2 regions of the Paraburkholderia fungorum genome follow, and region 1 is predicted to be linked to the other one. Evidence: predicted binding sites of a transcription regulator. Region 1 holds the regulator's gene; the other holds the start of a gene.

Region 1 (8,708 bases):
CCTTCGGCAGCGCGTAACGCGCCTGCGTGTGGGTGGTCGCCACGACGAGGTGACCGCTATCCTGATCGGCGAACTGACGCGCGACGCGGCGCAGATTTTCCGCGTCGAGCAGCATCCGCTCGATCAGTTGATGCACCGCCTTGCCCGGCTCGGTCAGGCCCGTCAGACGTTTGCCGCGTCGAATGAAAATGTCGACGCCGAGTTCGTCCTCCAGATCCTTGATCTGTTTCGACACGCCCGACTGCGACGTGTACAACACGTTCGCCACTTCGGTCAGATTCATGTTCTGACGCACGGCTTCGCGCACGAAGCGCAATTGCTGGAAATTCATCGTTGTCTCTCCGGTTCAGCCAGAGTTAAGTTATTTGAGTTCTTGGATTCGGCTAAAACGCCAGTTTCTGTTGCATTACCGTCTTTGTGCTTGCGCGATCGTCACGCTCACTGCGCAGGAAAAACGCGCAGCGCACGCGGCACTGCCGTCACGCCGTCGCCAACCGACAGTTGCAGTTCGCGCCACGATTCGCGGTCGAGTTCGGCTTCGAGCAGATTGCCCTCGCGGCCCGCGAGTTCGACCCGCACCGAGCCGCCGAGCGTGACCACGCGCCGCACATCGACAACGATGCCTTCGCGGTGCCCCGCTGCCTGCGGATACAACTGCAGGTCGTGCGGCCGCACATACGCGAATGCCGGGCCGCTGAAGCCGGCCGTGACCGACACCGGCAGCGCCGCGCCGTCGACGACGAAACCGCTTGCATCAACGTTGCCGTGCAGACGGTTCGCCGCGCCGAGAAACTCGTAGACAAACGAGGTTTGCGGATGGTCGTACACGTCCTGCGGACTACCCACCTGCTCCACATGCCCGCGATTCAGCACGACGATACGGTCGGCCACTTCGAGCGCTTCTTCCTGATCGTGCGTGACGAAAATCGTCGAGATATGCAGATCGTCATGCAGACGACGCAGCCAGCTACGCAGCTCCTTGCGCACCTTCGCATCGAGCGCGCCGAACGGTTCGTCGAGCAGCAGCACCTTCGGCTCGACCGCCAGCGCGCGCGCCAGCGCAATCCGTTGCCGCTGACCGCCCGACAATTCCGACGGATAGCGCTGCGCCAGCCAGTCGAGTTGCACGAGCTTCAGCAGTTCATGCACTTTCTCGCGGATCACCGCTTCCGACGGACGCTCCTTGCGCGGCTTCACACGCAGTCCGAACGCGACGTTCTCGAACACCGTCATATGACGGAACAGCGCGTAATGCTGGAACACGAAGCCCACTTCACGCTCACGCGCGCCGACCGTCGCGACGTCCTGCCCTTGCAGCACGACCTGGCCGCCGTCCGCGTATTCGAGACCGGCGATCACGCGCAACAACGTGGTCTTGCCACAACCCGACGGCCCGAGCAGCGCAACCAGTTCACCCGGCGGAAAGTCGAGTGAGACATTATCGAGCGCGACGAAATCGCCGAAGCGCTTTTGCAGGTTACGAACGGTGATACCCATTACAGCTCTCCTTGCTTGAGCGGGTGTTGCTGCGGTGCATGCGTGGTGTTGATAGAGGCGGAAGCGCGCGGCGACGTTTGCGCGGCCTGCGCGATCGGACCTGCGTACGCGGGCACGTCGCGCGCGTCCGACAGTTCCGCCGACATATGACGCTCGGCCAGCAGCTTCAGGCCGAGCGTCACGAGTGCGAGCAGAGCCAGCACCGACGCCACGGCGAACGCCGCCGAGAAGTTGTATTCGTTGTAGAGAATTTCGACGTGCAGCGGCATCGTGTCGGTCTGTCCGCGAATGTGGCCGGACACCACCGAGACCGCGCCGAACTCGCCCATTGCACGCGCGTTACACAGAATCACGCCGTACAGCAGGCCCCATTTGATATTGGGCAGCGTGACGCGGCGGAAAATCTGCCAGCCCGACGCGCCGAGCACGTGCGCGGCTTCTTCTTCGTCGTTGCCTTGCGCCTGCATCAACGGAATCAGTTCGCGGGCGACGAACGGGAACGTGACGAAGATCGTCGCGAGCACGATGCCCGGCACCGCGAAGATGATCTGCACGTTGTGGTCTTCGAGCCACGGGCCGAACCAGCCTTGCGCGCCGAACATCAGCACGTAGATCAAGCCCGAGATAACCGGCGACACCGAGAACGGCAGATCGATCAGCGTCGTGAGCAGCGCCTTGCCACGGAATTCGAACTTGGCGATACACCACGACGCCACCAGACCGAACACGAGGTTCAGCGGCACCGCAATCGCGGCAGTAATCACGGTCAGCTTGATCGCGGACAGCGCGTCCGGATCGGCGAGCGATTCGAAATAGAAGCCGATGCCCTTGCTGAACGCCTGATAGAACACGGAAACCAGCGGCACGACGAGGAACAGCGCGAGGAACAGCAGCGCGACGCCAATCAGAATCCAGCGCACGACAGGACGCTCGGTGACGGGATCGGGCCGGCGCGCGACGTTCAGCGGCGCACGCGGCGCTATGGCGGCTGCGCTTGCGTCATGCGCGCCCTGCGCTTCATTCACGGAACGGCGGCTCATTGCACACCTCCGCCGATTGCCGCGACACTCGGCACGCTCGAACCCGGCGCCGGCCCCGCGCTACCGCGCTTCGTCCGGCGCTGCAAAAACCATTGCAACGTGTTGATCAGCAACAGCATCAGGAACGACACCACCAGCATCACCACGGCCAGCGCGGTCGCGCCCGCGTAGTCGTACTGCTCGAGCTTCGTGATGATCAGCAGCGACGTGATTTCCGACTTCATCGGCACATTGCCGGCAATGAAAATTACCGAGCCGTATTCGCCGAGCGCACGCGCGAACGCGAGCGCGAAACCCGTCAACAAAGCCGGGAAAACCGCCGGCAACACCACCCGACGAAACGTCAGCCAGCGCGTCGCGCCCAGGCACGCGGCGGCCTCTTCCTGTTCGCGCTCGAACTCTTCGAGCACCGGCTGCACCGTACGAACGACGAACGGCAAGCCGATGAAGGTCAGCGCAACCAGCACGCCCGCGGGCGTAAACGCAATCTTGATGCCGAGCGGTTCGAGAAACTGCCCGATCCAGCCGTTGCCCGAATAGACCGCCGCCAGCGAAATACCGGCCACGGAAGTAGGCAGCGCGAACGGCAGATCGACCACGGCATCGACAATGCGCTTGAACGGGAAGGTGTAACGCACCAGCACCCACGCGACCAGAAAGCCGAACACGGCGTTGATCAGCGCGCCGCCGAGCGCGGAAAAAAACGTCAGCCGGTACGACGCGAGCACGCGTGGCGAAGTAACCGCGCGCACGAACTGGCTCCAGTCGAGCGTGGCGGTTTTCAGGAAGGTCGCCGCAAGCGGAATCAGCACCACGAGGCTCAGATAAGCCACCGTGATGCCGAGAGTCAGGCCAAAGCCGGGCAACGCGCTCGGCTTCCGGAAGGTGAACGTCGTCATGCTGGATACTCTTTCAGGTTGATGCTTGCGTTTTTGATCACTGGCTTCGCTCGACGTTTGCGGCCACCGTACGCCGGTTAGCCAAAAGCGCGCCCACTGGGCGCGCTCGGAAGTGGCGCGTTGCCGCGCCGCTTTTTACCTCTGCCTTGCCAGGCATCGGCGGAATTACTGAGGCTGGTAGATCGAATCGAACACGCCGCCATCGGCAAAGTGCGTTTTCTGCGCATTGGTCCAGCCGCCGAACGAGTCGTCCACCGTGTACAGCTTCAGCTTCGGAAACTTGGCGGTCAGCTCGGCCGGCACCTTGTTCGAACGCGGACGGTAGAAGTTCTTCGCCGCGATCTCCTGGCCTTCCTCGCTATACAGGAAGTTCAGATAAGCCTCGGCTAGCTTGCGCGTGCCGTGCCTGTCGACCACCTTGTCCACCACTGCCACCGGCGGCTCGGCCAGAATGCTGACCGACGGCACGACGATTTCAAACTTGTCCGGACCGAATTCCTTCAGCGACAGGAAGGCCTCGTTTTCCCACGCGATCAGCACGTCGCCGATACCGCGCTGCACGAAGCTGGTGGTCGCGCCACGCGCGCCCGAATCCAGCACGCCGGCATTCTTGTAGAGCTTGCCGACGAATTCCTTCGCCTTCTGGTCGTTGCCGCCCGGCTGATGTTCGGCATACGCCCATGCTGCGAGGTAGTTCCAGCGCGCGCCGCCCGAGGTCTTTGGATTCGGCGTGACGATCGACACACCCGGCTTGATCAGATCGTCCCAGTCCTTGATGTGCTTCGGGTTGCCCTTACGCACCAGGAACACGATGGTCGACGTGTACGGCGACGCGTTGTCCGGCAGGCGCTTCTGCCAGCCCTTGTCGACGATGCCCTTGTTGGCGAGCGCATCGATGTCATAAGCCAGCGCAAGCGTGACGACGTCGGCCTGCAGGCCGTCGAGCACCGAGCGAGCCTGCGCACCCGAGCCGCCGTGCGACTGCTTGAAGGTGATGGTCTCGCCGGTCTTCGCCTTCCATTCCTTGCCGAATGCCTGATTGACGTCCTGATACAGCTCGCGCGTCGGATCGTAGGAAACGTTCAGCAGCGTCGTGTCGGCATGCGCCTGCGTGATTCCGCCGACGACGCTCGCCGCGCCGAACGCAAGCGCCGCGATCAGTTGCTTCGTTTTACCCGCCAGTCCCGTGTTCCGATGGTTCATGCCAACTTTCTCCGCGTGTGGTCCGCTGAAAACAGCGTGTGATGTTGTTTTGCGTCGCGGTCACGTGCACATGAGCGCCAACTCGGAGGCCAGTCTATCGAAGGGCTTTCATCATTAAAAATAATGTTTATTCATTCTTTAATACGTAAAAGTGGTAACGACAGCGGGATAAGGCGTTGCGGCACGAAAACGGGTGTTTCAGCGTCCTATGTCGACGCTGGAGCGGCCCCGTTCGTGACGAACTTAAAGTAAAGCTTGAAATGCGCCGAATACTGTATAAAAATACAGCTACCTGTTCATACATACAGTGGCCATGACAAAACTCACCGCACGACAGCAGCAGGTTTTCGATCTGATCCGCCGGGCGATCGAACGCTCCGGTTTTCCGCCCACCCGCGCAGAAATCGCCGCCGAGCTGGGCTTCAGCTCAGCCAATTCGGCAGAAGAGCATCTGCGCGCGCTTGCTCGCAAGGGCGTGATCGAACTCGCGGCCGGCGCATCGCGCGGCATCCGCCTGTTGCCGGGTCCGGACGACGCACCGCATCAGTTCACCCTGCCGCATCCGAGCATCATGCAGCTGTCGCTGCCGCTCATCGGCCGCGTGGCTGCCGGTAGTCCGATCCTCGCGCAGGAACATATTTCGCAGCATTTCGCATGCGACCCGGCGCTGTTCTCGAGCAAGCCCGACTACCTGCTGAAAGTGCGCGGGCTGTCCATGCGCGACGCAGGCATCTTCGACGGCGACCTGCTTGCGGTGCAAAAGAAGAGCGAGGCCAAAGACGGCCAGATCATCATCGCGCGACTCGGCGACGACGTTACGGTCAAGCGCCTGAAGCGCCGACCGAACGGCCTCGAGCTGATCGCGGAAAACCCTGATTACGAAAACATCTTCGTCGAGACCGGCAGTGCGGAATTCGCGCTGGAAGGAATCGCCGTCGGGTTGATTCGTCCTGGCGAGTTCTAAGCGCTCGCGCTTAGTTCGTGCACGCGTCACCGTTGTTTCGCTTGCGCCGGTTCGCCTAACCAACGCTGCATCATTGCTGCATCGCCTGGAGAGACTCATGGAACGCCTTGCCCGCCTGCTGCCTTTTCGCCAGTTCGGTCGTCTGCGCCATCTGCGCAAGCTTGTGCCTTGCTCAAGTTCGTCAATTGAGGCGCCGGGGGCGAGCACTCCATCGCTGTTCGACTCATCGGAAAGCGCATCCAGCTTGCCCTCGTCGTTGCCGGCTTTTGCTCGCGTGTCGTTGAATTCAAGCCTGAATATGACGGAGCCTGCACGGCGCGCGCCGGTGCGTGTTTATCACGGGCCGTCGCGACTCATCATGGTCGGCACGGTCGATGCGGTATGCCGGATGATCGATCACTGCATTGCAGAAGAAGCCAATGTTCATGGCGTGGTGTTCGAGGGGTAAGCGGAGCGCGTGTGGGTTTCCCGTGCGAACCGTGAACCAGCCTTGGGTTAGCAAGTGGCTTTGTAAGACAGCTGTCTTACGCAGTTATGCATGTGATTGCGCCACGCGATCACACCGCACATTGCACATACCCAGCCAATTGCTGCATGCGCTTTTCGGGGCTGCCACTAAGATATTTGCATAGAATGGGATTGTTCTTGCGGGGCAGTGGTCCACATTGACATCCAACCTGATCGGAGTCCCATTCGATGACAGTTCCGACACGCATGAAGGGCAGCGAGGGTAGCGCAACCCGTCCGCTGATCATCACGTTGATCGTGATCGTGGTAATCGCCGCGCTGGGATTTGCCTACGCATCACCGTATATCGCGCTGAGAAACCTCAAACGTGCAGCCGATGCGCGTGACGCGCAAACCGTCAATCAATACGTCGATTTTCCCGCTCTACGCGACAGCCTGAAGCAGCAGATAACGGGCATGCTGACACGTCGGCTGGACGCCGATGCCAACAGCAAAATGGCCACCATCGGCGCGATGATCGGCGTCACGTTGATCGGACCGCTGGTGGATTCCTATGCAACCCCAGACGGCGTCGCGGCATTGCTGAATGGCATGCCGCCGCGTGGCAATCCGGGCGAGCGGCCACCCGCGCCGCCTGATGCCAGCAATGCACCCGCAGCAGATGCGGCAACCTCCGCTCCGACTGGAGACACAGCCAGCGCTACGCAACCGCCAGCGCGGGAGACTACGGCGGGTTATCGCGGCATCAACGAGTTTGTCGTGACCTACCGGCGTGGCGAAGGTGACGCAAATTATTCGGCAATCTTTCAGCGCGAAGGTTTGTTCACCTGGAAGCTCACGGCGATCAATCTGAACGAGTGATCCGCTGGCCTGAAACTCAGGCCAGCCTCCGTTTCATTGTCAGGGACGTGCGCGGGTTAGCGCATGCCGACGCCATCAACCGCGTCGACATGCTTCAACGTTGCACAGAACATCGCAGCCGCATCAGACGGTTTCGCCTTTTATCAAAGCGAAACCGTCACGCCGCCCCTTTCCCAGACATCAAGCCGCAGCGGCTTGCTGCTGCTCCTGCGCGGACGAGCAGGCCACCAGAATGCTGCACGAAACCCGGTCGAGCAGCGGCGTATTACCTGCGCCCATCCACCATCTGGACAAGCCCGTCCGGCAGCGGTGCCCCACCACCACAAGGTCGACATTCAACTCATTGGCGAGATTCGCGATTTCGTCAATGGGATGGCCGAACGCGAAATGCCCCTGCGCGCTGACGCCGCGCTCCGTGAGCCAGTTCACCCCTTCCTGAAGAATATCGCGAGCGGTCTTTTCGAAACTGCCGCAGGCCACGTCGGTGAGCAGGCCGGCGCTCTGCGCAATGCTCGATCGCATATCCACGACCGACAGCAAATGCGTTTCCGCCTTCAGATCCAACGCCAGATCGGCGCCGCAGCGCAGTGCCTTGCGGCCTTCTCGCGAGCCGTCGTAGCACAACAGGATTTTCTGGTAGCTCGCCATGATTTTCTCCCCTCGCGCGGAACGCACGGTGTGAATGAATCATGGTGCGCCGCAATTCAGGTTGCAAGGGATGGAAAACGCTAACTAGCGGCCAATTCCGCCTATAGGTCTGCGGGAGGCAGGTTGGCGCACCATCACGGGGATTCGCGGCCCAATTGCGGCACCGCAATACGCAGCATCAGGCCCATTGTCTACGCCGAACTTCCGGCCGCCGATGCCCTAGAATAAGCGGCTTCCCCGGCCATTCGCGTTCTTCCCGGAGCATCGACCGATTTATGTCTGAAGCCGCCATCGAGTTTCACCAGGTCAAGAAAAGCTACGGCGAAAAAACCGTCGTCGACGGTCTGTCGTTCCACGTCAACGCGGGCGAATGTTTCGGCCTGCTCGGCCCCAACGGTGCGGGCAAGACCACCACGTTGCGCATGCTGCTCGGCATCGCGTCACCCGACTCGGGCGCGATCCATCTGTGCGGCGAGCCGATTCCCGGCCGCGCGCGAGTGGCGCGGGCGCGCGTCGGCGTGGTGCCGCAGTTCGACAATCTCGACCCCGACTTCACGGTGCGTGAGAACCTGCTGGTGTTCGGCCGCTACTTCGGCCTGAGCGCCGCGCAATGCCGCGCGGTCGTGCCGTCGCTGCTTGAATTCGCGCGGCTCGAAAGCAAGGCGGATGCACGCGTGAGCGAACTATCCGGCGGCATGAAGCGGCGGCTTACGCTGGCGCGTGCGCTCGTCAACGATCCCGACGTGTTGATCATGGACGAGCCGACCACCGGACTCGATCCGCAGGCTCGGCATCTGATCTGGGAACGGCTGCGCTCGTTGCTGGCGCGCGGCAAGACCATTCTGCTTACCACCCACTTCATGGAAGAAGCCGAGCGCCTGTGTCATCGGCTATGCGTGATTGAAGAAGGCCGCAAGATCGCCGAAGGTGCGCCGCGTGAATTGATTGCCAACGAGATCGGCTGTGATGTGATCGAGATTTTCGGTCCCGATCCGCTTGCTTTGCGCGACGAACTCGCGCCGCTGGTCGAGCGCACCGAGATCAGCGGAGAAACGCTGTTCTGTTACGTGCACGATGCTCAGCCGGTGCATGCGCGGCTTAAGCAGCGCGCTGACCTGCGCTATCTGC
Region 2 (8,708 bases), on a different contig from region 1:
ATCGCAGGCCGACGAACTGACAGAGCTTCGATGCCCCCTTCCTGAGCATAACGAGTTAAATGTTGCTTATTTTGTTGATAGAAAGGGCCAGCGTTGCATCAAAATCCCTTACCAAGACGAAGATACATTGAGAATTACACTAGAAAGGATCTATGGCTATCTAGGTAATACATCCGAGGTCGCCGCCCAACTCGACACGGTTAACCGAGATCGGGTGCTTCGCGAGTACTATGAGAATGCTAAGGAAGCTATAGGCTCGACGGCACCGTACATTCACGATCTGCTCCAGCTAGCTCTCGCGTTCTTACAAAGAGCGAAGTAGATTGGCGTCCATGTCGGCACGGTATCCATGCGGTCATGCAACGTGTGGGTGGCGCTGTCGCACGTGCGCGGGATGGTGACATTGCTCTGAACGGCGGCTTTTGAGAGACCGTAACGTCCGTTCAGGGTGGCGGATTCAACCGGTCGATGCAACACCTAGAATCTGCGTGAGCAGCGGAGGTGTTGCAAATGAAACAGCGACCGAGAATCTATTACTCCGAGACCCAGAAAGCGCTGATGTGGGATCGATGGCGCAAGGGCGATACGATTCATCAGATTGCCAAACTGTTTGATCGGGGCCATTCTTCGATTCAGCGAATACTATCGGAGAACGGTGGCATCCAGCCACCGCAAAGGCATCGTGCGCCACAGGCATTGACACTCGCGGAGCGCGAGGAGATTTCCCGTTCACTGGTGTCCGGGTTGTCGATCCGGTCGATAGCAGCCCGGCTGGGACGCGCTCCTTCCACTATAAGTCGTGAGTTGCAGTGCAACGGAGGCAGCCAGGGCTATCGGGCAAGCCAGGCGGACGCGATTGCGTGGGAGCGTGCACGTCGGCCGAAGGTTTGCAAACTGATGCAAAACCAGACGCTGGCGCGAGTGGTCGCTGCAAAGCTGAAGTTGCAGTAATCCCCTGAGCAGATTGCCGGTTGGCTCAGACATGCTTATGCGGTCAATAAGGACTATCTGGTGTCGCACGAGACAATCTACCGGAGCCTCTATATTCAAGCTCGTGGTGCCCTGAAAAAGGAACTGCTTGAGCACTTGCGACGCTTTCGAACCATGCGCAGGTCCTGTCATCACACACTTAAAACCGCGGGTCGCACGAACATTCGCGACGCCGTATCGATAAGTGAACGCCCCGCGACGGCGGAGGATCGCGCAATACCTGGGCACTGGGAAGGTGACTTGCTGTATGGCAACGCGACGAGCCAGATTGCAACTCTCGTCGAACGTCAAAGTCGATTCGTGATGCTGGTAAAAGTGCCCAGCAAGGATTCTGAGGCTGTGGTCGACGCGCTGATACGACACGCCAGCAAACTCCCGAGAGAACTTTATAGATCGCTGAGGTGGGACAGGGGATCGGAAATGTCGGATCACCACCGCTTTAGCGTTGCAACCGACATTGAGGTCTATTTCTGCGACCCACAGCATCCCTGGCAACGCGGTTCGAACGAAAATACGAATGGGCTTCTGAGGCAATACTTCCCCAAGGGTACTGATCTATCTGCCTACTCACAGGCCGGACTGGATGCCGTCGCCAGGCGGCTAAACGAACGTCCCCGAAAAACACTAAGCTTCGATACACCAGCCGAGCGATTTAACCAAATCGTTGCATCGACCGGTTGAATCCGCCGTCGATAACGGTCCGCCACTACGCGCAGTAGCCCACCATAAACTATCCGCGGACCGATTCGTCATGCTGAGGTTTGTATGGCACTTTCAGCGGAGGCATCGTCTGTCCTTCATGCGCGAACTCAAACGTCTTGAGCGCTAATTCATTAGCAGCGGAGTTCAGATCGGCCGCCCTGTGATTTTTGTCGGAGTGCCTTATCAGGGTCCATTCCAACGTGGTTTCGGCGAGATCCGCCACTGGCAGCGGACGAACAGAGGGTGCACTCCGATGGATTTGAGGCATCGCCGTTACTCCCCTGTCCCGGTCGAAGAACCTCACTCCGCTACCTGTGTTGCGCTCAGGCTTACCGCGATGGCCGCCGCGCCAAGTTCGATACGTCCGAGCCGTTCCTTGAGCAGCCGCACCAGGTGCTCTTCGTGCCACATCGGCTCTGCGGGCGCAATTTCAATGGTCGTTGGCTCAATGGCATCCCGGCCACGCTCATGTTCGAGTTGTACCGTTGCCTTTGTGAGTGCCAGCTGCTGCGCACTGAGCCAGCCGCACAGCTGCACCACAAGCAGGCGAGCGGAAAAAAGGATTGCGTCCGCGTGCTCAACGCGATCTGGCAATTCGACGCGCGCGTTAAAAGCGGGCGGTACCTGAAGCCATTCGAATATTTCCGGTGCGAGGCCGTATGCCCGGTCCATTGAGTCGAGGAGCGCGACGCCACACCGCTTTTTAAGTCTCGCACGTGGAAATCGGCGGATGTCGCTTCACTGGACGCAGCCTAGCCCGCTAAACCAGTCGGCGAAGCGACGCATTTCGAGCACGACGAAGAATGGCATCGTGTCCAGTGTACGTTCCAGCGAGCGCATCTTGAGCACCCTTGTCTTTCCGCGCCTGGAAAGAAGCCACGCGCCTTGACGGGTTGGAGCAACACTGATTCGACCCGTGACGCCAACCGCCTCGACGATCCGTTTGATTGAGCGGCGGATGCAGGGAACGCCGCCAAAGAGCCGGATGCTTGCCGTGATGTCAAAAACGATAGTGTCTTCGGCGCACTCGGCAACCATCGGCGTAAATCGCATGACCGCATAGGCAATATCGAGGAGCAGGGCACGTTCGCGCGCAACGTCCCGATCGTAGACAAGCGCTTCCTCGGCGAGCGTAATGACTCCGCCGCGACGCATGCCGATGGCAACGCCTGCCTCGCGCGCCGACGCATCCGCTATGAGCATCTTTTCCCGATCGAGCACGACACATCCATGCTCCGTCCTAGGCGACCACCTCGGACGGAACACCTCCAGCGGCAGGCGGGGTAAGTGAATGGCGACGAACACGGCCATCAGGGCTTAGCAGAATCGGTGAGGGTTGAAGGGTGATGGACAACGTTTCGTTTCTGATGGGTCTTCGACGCTTCAGGACATCGACGATCAGTCCGCCTTCAGCAGGGCGCAGACCTAAGCGCAACGCAGCCGGCGACGCATCAGCCGCGCTCGCCAGCGGCCGGACAAGCACCAGGAGGGTCTCCGTCGCCTGCGCCGCAAGATGGAGCCGTCCTAATGCGTCGGTCCGGATGTGCGGTTGCCAGAACAGAAGGGCGCCGCAACTGCCTGTCCGCAATATCCGCTCCGCGCTCCAAAGAGCGTCCGCAGTTCTGGGCGCCCGAATACGCACGAGTTTCGCGGCGGGCAAACCGAGGTACGAAAACGCTAGCCCATTGGACACATGCGGCGGCTGTATCAAGGCGACAGGACGCTTGCTGACTGCGGCCAGCACAGGCTGAAGCAGCCGTATTTCGCCGACTCCGGGTTGCTGGACAAGTAACTCCATCAGAGCGCCAAGCGGCCAGCCCCCGCCAGGTAGCTCGGCGGAAAGCGCTTCATAGCCCGTGTCTACGGTTCGTCCAGTGCAGCGCGCGAGCTGGGCTCCGCGCCAAAGGGCGGGATGCATGGACTCGGCATGAACGGGAGGGCGGACCCGGAATTTACCTGTATGAATATACAGTAGTAATTCTAGCCCATATTCCGTGAAACCTGGGAAGCCGGGAGAAATAAGCTCGGTTCAGAACGCGGTAGCCGCGCGCAGTGGGGACACCTCCCAAATCACGTCCCAATCCGAACAGTGGCGTATCTCTCACCTGCGCTGAACAGTTTGAACGCCGCCCACTCTCGAGCCGTCTTGCCCATTAGCCCGGCATCTATCTCGCGCTCAACCGCGGGATTGCGGAAAACACCGGTCGCGGCTTTCCCAGCGAACGTCGTGGCGGTAGCATCTCGCTCGCTCGCCTGCAGGAATGCTTCTCCACTATCCTCAAACACGACGATACCGAGCGTTCCCGGTAACCTTGGAGGCCATTCCCACGGCGCTTATGCGGGACGATTAATTACTTTTTAAAATTATGCCAACTGCATTTTAATAAGCTGCGCTGCATTATTTTTATATTAACTTATAAAATTATCGATCTTTACTTGACAGAAATGATGCGCATGCTTATAAACTCCACTCTATCATTAGACGGAACCACTTATGGGTGAGAGATATATTCCAATCGAGGCTATTTGAACCTTTTCATCCGATCTTGACTGGACAATATCAATTGCCAGAGCTTAATGGCGCTTACACATCAAAAAGATAAATTTCATTAGACAAAAAACTACGGACCTCTCTCGCTATGATGGTCGTGCGTAGAATTCGGCGCCACTAACGGCCGGGCTTCGCCTTGGATAAATAATTTAGAGATATTGGCTGATTAAACGGGGGCATGATGCGCGGGCGCTACATTCTGTATTCCATGGTGACTACTTGTCTATTTTTTCTAAACGCTATTCCCGCCAACGCAACGTGTGCGACTTTACCCAACAATTTAACGAACGGCCAAGTGGCGGATGCTAGCCAGGTGATGGCCAATTTCAACGCGTTACAGGGTTGTATTGGCCAACAAGGTAGTGTGAGTAGTGGCAACGCCGGGCAGATTGGCGTGTATGGTTCGAATGGGAACACGGTTTCTGGAGAAGCGCCTTCCGGCATGCTAGATTCAGCATTTGGCGCAACCCCGGGTTCTATCCTTTATCGTGGTACATCCGGGTGGGCTGCATTAACACCAGGGACGCCCGGCCAGCTACTTTCGACGGGCGGATCGAATGCCAATCCTGTCTGGACCAGCGCCAGTGGAGGGGGGAGTACAAGCCCTTTTTTTACCTCTTTGCAACCACCGTCTGCAAACGCCTTCTTACTTGTGACTGCAGCGGGTATCACAGCAACGCTCACAGATCTGCCAAGCGGTCGTGGAATGACCATGAATAATAATGGTAGCAGCACCAATACCATGTCGAGCATGGAGCAGCCCGTTTTATCGCAGTCAGCATTTACAGTCACAGCATGTGTATATCTTGCGTCGTCTCTTGCCAACAACTGGTTTATAGGTATTGGAGTTGCCGACAGCAGTGGCAAATACGATGCATTTGGCTGGCGGAATAATACCTATGGCCTAGGCGCGTTCAACGAGTTTCAGTTCAGTAGTATCAATACGTTCTATTCGGCGACAGCGTTCTTCGGAGCATTTAACCAGAACGGACCTGTCTGGTTAAGGCTTCAATTAACCGGTGGTAATTTTGTTTTTTCCGCGTCGTTTGATCAGGAGAACTGGGAAACGATCCAGACCGTGAGCGCGACACATTATCTTGGATCGGCTATTTCAAAAGTCGGATTAATTGTAGACAATAATAGTACACATCATATGATAGTCGACGCTTTCTCGTGGTCGCAAGTAACTCCCTGATTAATAATTTAATAAAAAAAATTTCAAGGACGCACTCATGGTCGCTGCCATTCGTACGTTTTTCCGCGTCATCATCGTAATTTTTATACTTATCTTGTCTAAACCCGCGTTGGCGGCCTGGGGCACTACCACCTCCAGCGGATGCGGGCAAAATTGCGCGTCTCCTCAGGACGTTTGCGACTTTTGGGGCGCTGCAGTCCTGGGATACTGTCTAGGGATTGGCCCCCCAATTTATAGCGCAACGGGAAAAATGATCGGGACACATTACTCGGTCAGTTTCGTTCAAGAATATCCGGTTATAGATGGCGAAGCCTTCCTGTTTTGCACGGCGCCTTACACATACGACGGATTAGCTCCAAGCGGCTGCTCCCTTGCCGTTACAGTCCCAGAGAAACAATTGGGATGTGGCTGCTCAGGTGAGGGAATGGTAGGAAATCCCATTACCTTGAATATTGGAAATAAATTTGAAGTAACGACCGATTTCGAAACAGACGGTCAAAACTCTTTAGCGTTCGTTCGTTACTACAACAGTCAGTCACAGCAGAAATCTTCCTTGGGTTTTAACTGGCGCTCCAACTTCGACCGGGGTTTTCGCTACAACGGCGGAGATGCTTCAACTTCAACAATCGTTTGGTTCACTCGACCCGATGGGGCGACATATTCATTTACCAACGTCTCCGGAGCGTGGCTGCCAAGTGATGTTGATGTCAATATGCAACTTACGTCATTGGGAGCATCGGGTTGGGTGCTGGCAGATCAGAACGACAATGTCGAGACATATACACTGAATGGCCAGCTGACTTCGATAAAGACGAGATCGGGCTACGAGCAGGATCTGACCTACGATGCCGATGGCAATCTTGTTTCGGTAACGGATTCTTTTGGTCGTACCCTTGCGTTTTCGGTCGTAAACGGGGTTATCCATACGATGACCGACCCCGACGGCAAGCTCTATACATATGGCTATGCGAATCTTCTCTCGACGTCAGACCAGCTGGTAAACGTCAACTTTCCTGGCAGCAATTCGCCGACCATTCAATATCTATATGAGAACGCCTCGTATCCGTACGCTCTTACAGGAATTGTCGACGAGAAGGGCACCCGCTATGCAACGTGGTCATACGATTCGACCATGCGCGCTGTTAGTAGTGAGCACGCAGGTGGCGTCGAAGCAACGTCCCTCGCCTATAACCTGAACAGCAACGGAGCAGGGACGGTTACAACGACGAACGCACTCGGCAAGGAGATGATCTACACGCTTGGCCTAGTTGCGGGAGCAGGAAAAATCACCGGAATTTCAGGCCCGGCAAGCGCGAACACGGCAGCGACATCGGAAAGCTTCACTTACGATAGCAACGGTTATATCGCGAGTCACACTGATAACAATGGAAATCTAACAAAATACGTTAATGACACACATGGCCATGTAACCAGCGAGACCGATGCCTCCGGGACGGAGCAGGCTCGAACCATTACTACCGCCTGGGATGCCATCTATAATTTGCCGACGGAAACCGTGCAACCGGGCTTGACAACCGACTACACGTATTCATCCGGCTTACTAACTACAAAATCTGAAACAGATACGACCACGACCACCGCTCCATACAGTACAAATGGAACGTTAAGGACGTGGACATACACCTATTTCCCAACCGGCCTTTTGCATACCGTTGATGGACCGCTTACCGGAACAGTTGATACGGTCGCCTACACCTATACGCCTCAAGGCTGCGTTGCCTCTTTCACCAATGAAGTGGGACAGGTCACCAGCATTACCTCCGTGAACGGACGCTGTGAGCCACTGTCTTCGGTCGATCCTAACGGCGTCGTGAGTAACTACACCTATGATGATCGCGGCCGCATCACCTCGGTAACAATAAATCCCGGTGCGGATCAATCTGAAACTGGCTTTACCTATGATCTCGCCGGAAACCTCACGGATGTTACTTTTCCGGATAGTTCCACACTGACCTACGCGTATGACGACGCGCATAGATTGACCGCTATCACCAATAATCTGGGAGAGAGCATCACTTACTCCCTTGACGCGATGGGCAATCGAACCGCTACGGCGATCAAATCAGCGTCGATGGTCATCACCAAGCAGCAATCGGCAACTTTCGATGAACTCGGCCGCCTGATGGCCGACATCGGTGCGGCGTCACAAACCACTACGTATAAGTACGATCTCAACAGTAATGAGACAGCCACGACCGATCCACGCGGCAAGGTCTATGGTCATACCTTCGATGTGTTAAATCGCTTATATCAGGAAGTCGATCCAGATTCCGGCTACACGACGACAGCCTTCAATGGCAAGGACGAGGTAATAGGCGTGACAGATGCCCGTTCGCTTGGGACTACGTACGTACGCGACGGGTTTGGGAACACCATCCAGAGGACGAGCCCGGACACTGGTATCGACAAATTCTGGTACGACTTGAGCGGCAACATTATCAGGAAGGTGGACGCGCGGGGCGTAGAAACGGATTTCGCATATGACGCCGCCAGTCGATTGATCAGTCAGACCTTTCCGACAGCGTCCTCGGAAAACGTTACGTTCGGTTATGACGCTACGGCGAACGGTAACAAGGGTGTCGGCCACCTGACGTCTTTCACCGACCCAAGCGGTTCGACGGCCTCGGTTTATGATGCGCTCGGACGAGTCGTATCCGACGCAAGGCTGGTTGCGGGTGTGTCTCATGTCATGACTTACACCTATGATCGTGCCGATAACATCCTCACAGAAACCTATCCCTCGGGCCGTATCGTCGCCTACGCGCGCGACGCGACGGGCCGCATTACCGCGGTAACGACGCAGCAGAATTCGGGTGCCGCGCAGGTCAGTATCGTAGCTGGCGCGAGTTACCAACCGTTTGGCCCACTCGCTGGCTTAACCTTTGGTAACGGTCTCGCTGCGTCAATCACGTCTGATCTGGATTACCAACCAACCGGTTTTAAGGTAACAAACGGTACGACGACGATCCAGAACATCACTAACGGCTTCGACGCGTCGGGCAATATCACATCGATCACCGACCACCTGGCGACCTCCCGCAGCCAGAACCTGGTTTACGACGATCTCAACCGTCTAGCGACCGCAAGCGGTACCTATGGCACACAAACCTACACCTACGATGGGGTAAGCAACCGACTATCGCGCAGTGCCAACGGTACGACGGAAGCCTATGCTTATCCATCCAGCTCCAACCGTTTGGCATCGGTCACCACCTCGGGAGGGAGCGCACGGAACTTTTCATATGAAGC

The links. Region 1 encodes LexA, which represses DNA repair genes until DNA is damaged. Its sites were predicted from a motif close to ACTGTATNNNNATACAGT; they were not measured.
Region 2: the regulator LexA is predicted to act here: its motif matches at 3,648-3,665, upstream of imuA (translesion DNA synthesis-associated protein ImuA).

The regions. Positions count from the first base shown of each region.
Region 1 is NZ_FNKP01000001.1:1,842,393-1,851,100, reverse strand. Features, by position in the region: gene BLS41_RS08175 (CysB family HTH-type transcriptional regulator) at 1-331, opposite strand, end outside; gene BLS41_RS08170 (sulfate/molybdate ABC transporter ATP-binding protein) at 439-1,497, opposite strand; gene cysW (sulfate ABC transporter permease subunit CysW) at 1,497-2,537, opposite strand; gene cysT (sulfate ABC transporter permease subunit CysT) at 2,534-3,436, opposite strand; gene BLS41_RS08155 (sulfate ABC transporter substrate-binding protein) at 3,602-4,639, opposite strand; gene lexA (transcriptional repressor LexA) at 4,953-5,603, shown strand; gene BLS41_RS08145 (hypothetical protein) at 5,701-6,051, shown strand; gene BLS41_RS08140 (DUF2939 domain-containing protein) at 6,300-6,932, shown strand; gene BLS41_RS08135 (universal stress protein) at 7,113-7,580, opposite strand; gene nodI (nodulation factor ABC transporter ATP-binding protein NodI) at 7,856-8,708, shown strand, end outside.
Region 2 is NZ_FNKP01000004.1:364,258-372,965, forward strand. Features, by position in the region: gene BLS41_RS37350 (hypothetical protein) at 1-322, shown strand, start outside; partial or broken gene BLS41_RS37355 (IS30 family transposase) at 511-1,671, shown strand; gene BLS41_RS39895 (DNA polymerase Y subunit UmuC family protein) at 1,993-2,286, opposite strand; gene BLS41_RS39900 (Y-family DNA polymerase) at 2,431-2,913, opposite strand; gene imuA (translesion DNA synthesis-associated protein ImuA) at 2,933-3,610, opposite strand; gene BLS41_RS38845 (hypothetical protein) at 4,539-5,438, shown strand; gene BLS41_RS37380 (RHS repeat-associated core domain-containing protein) at 5,476-8,708, shown strand, end outside.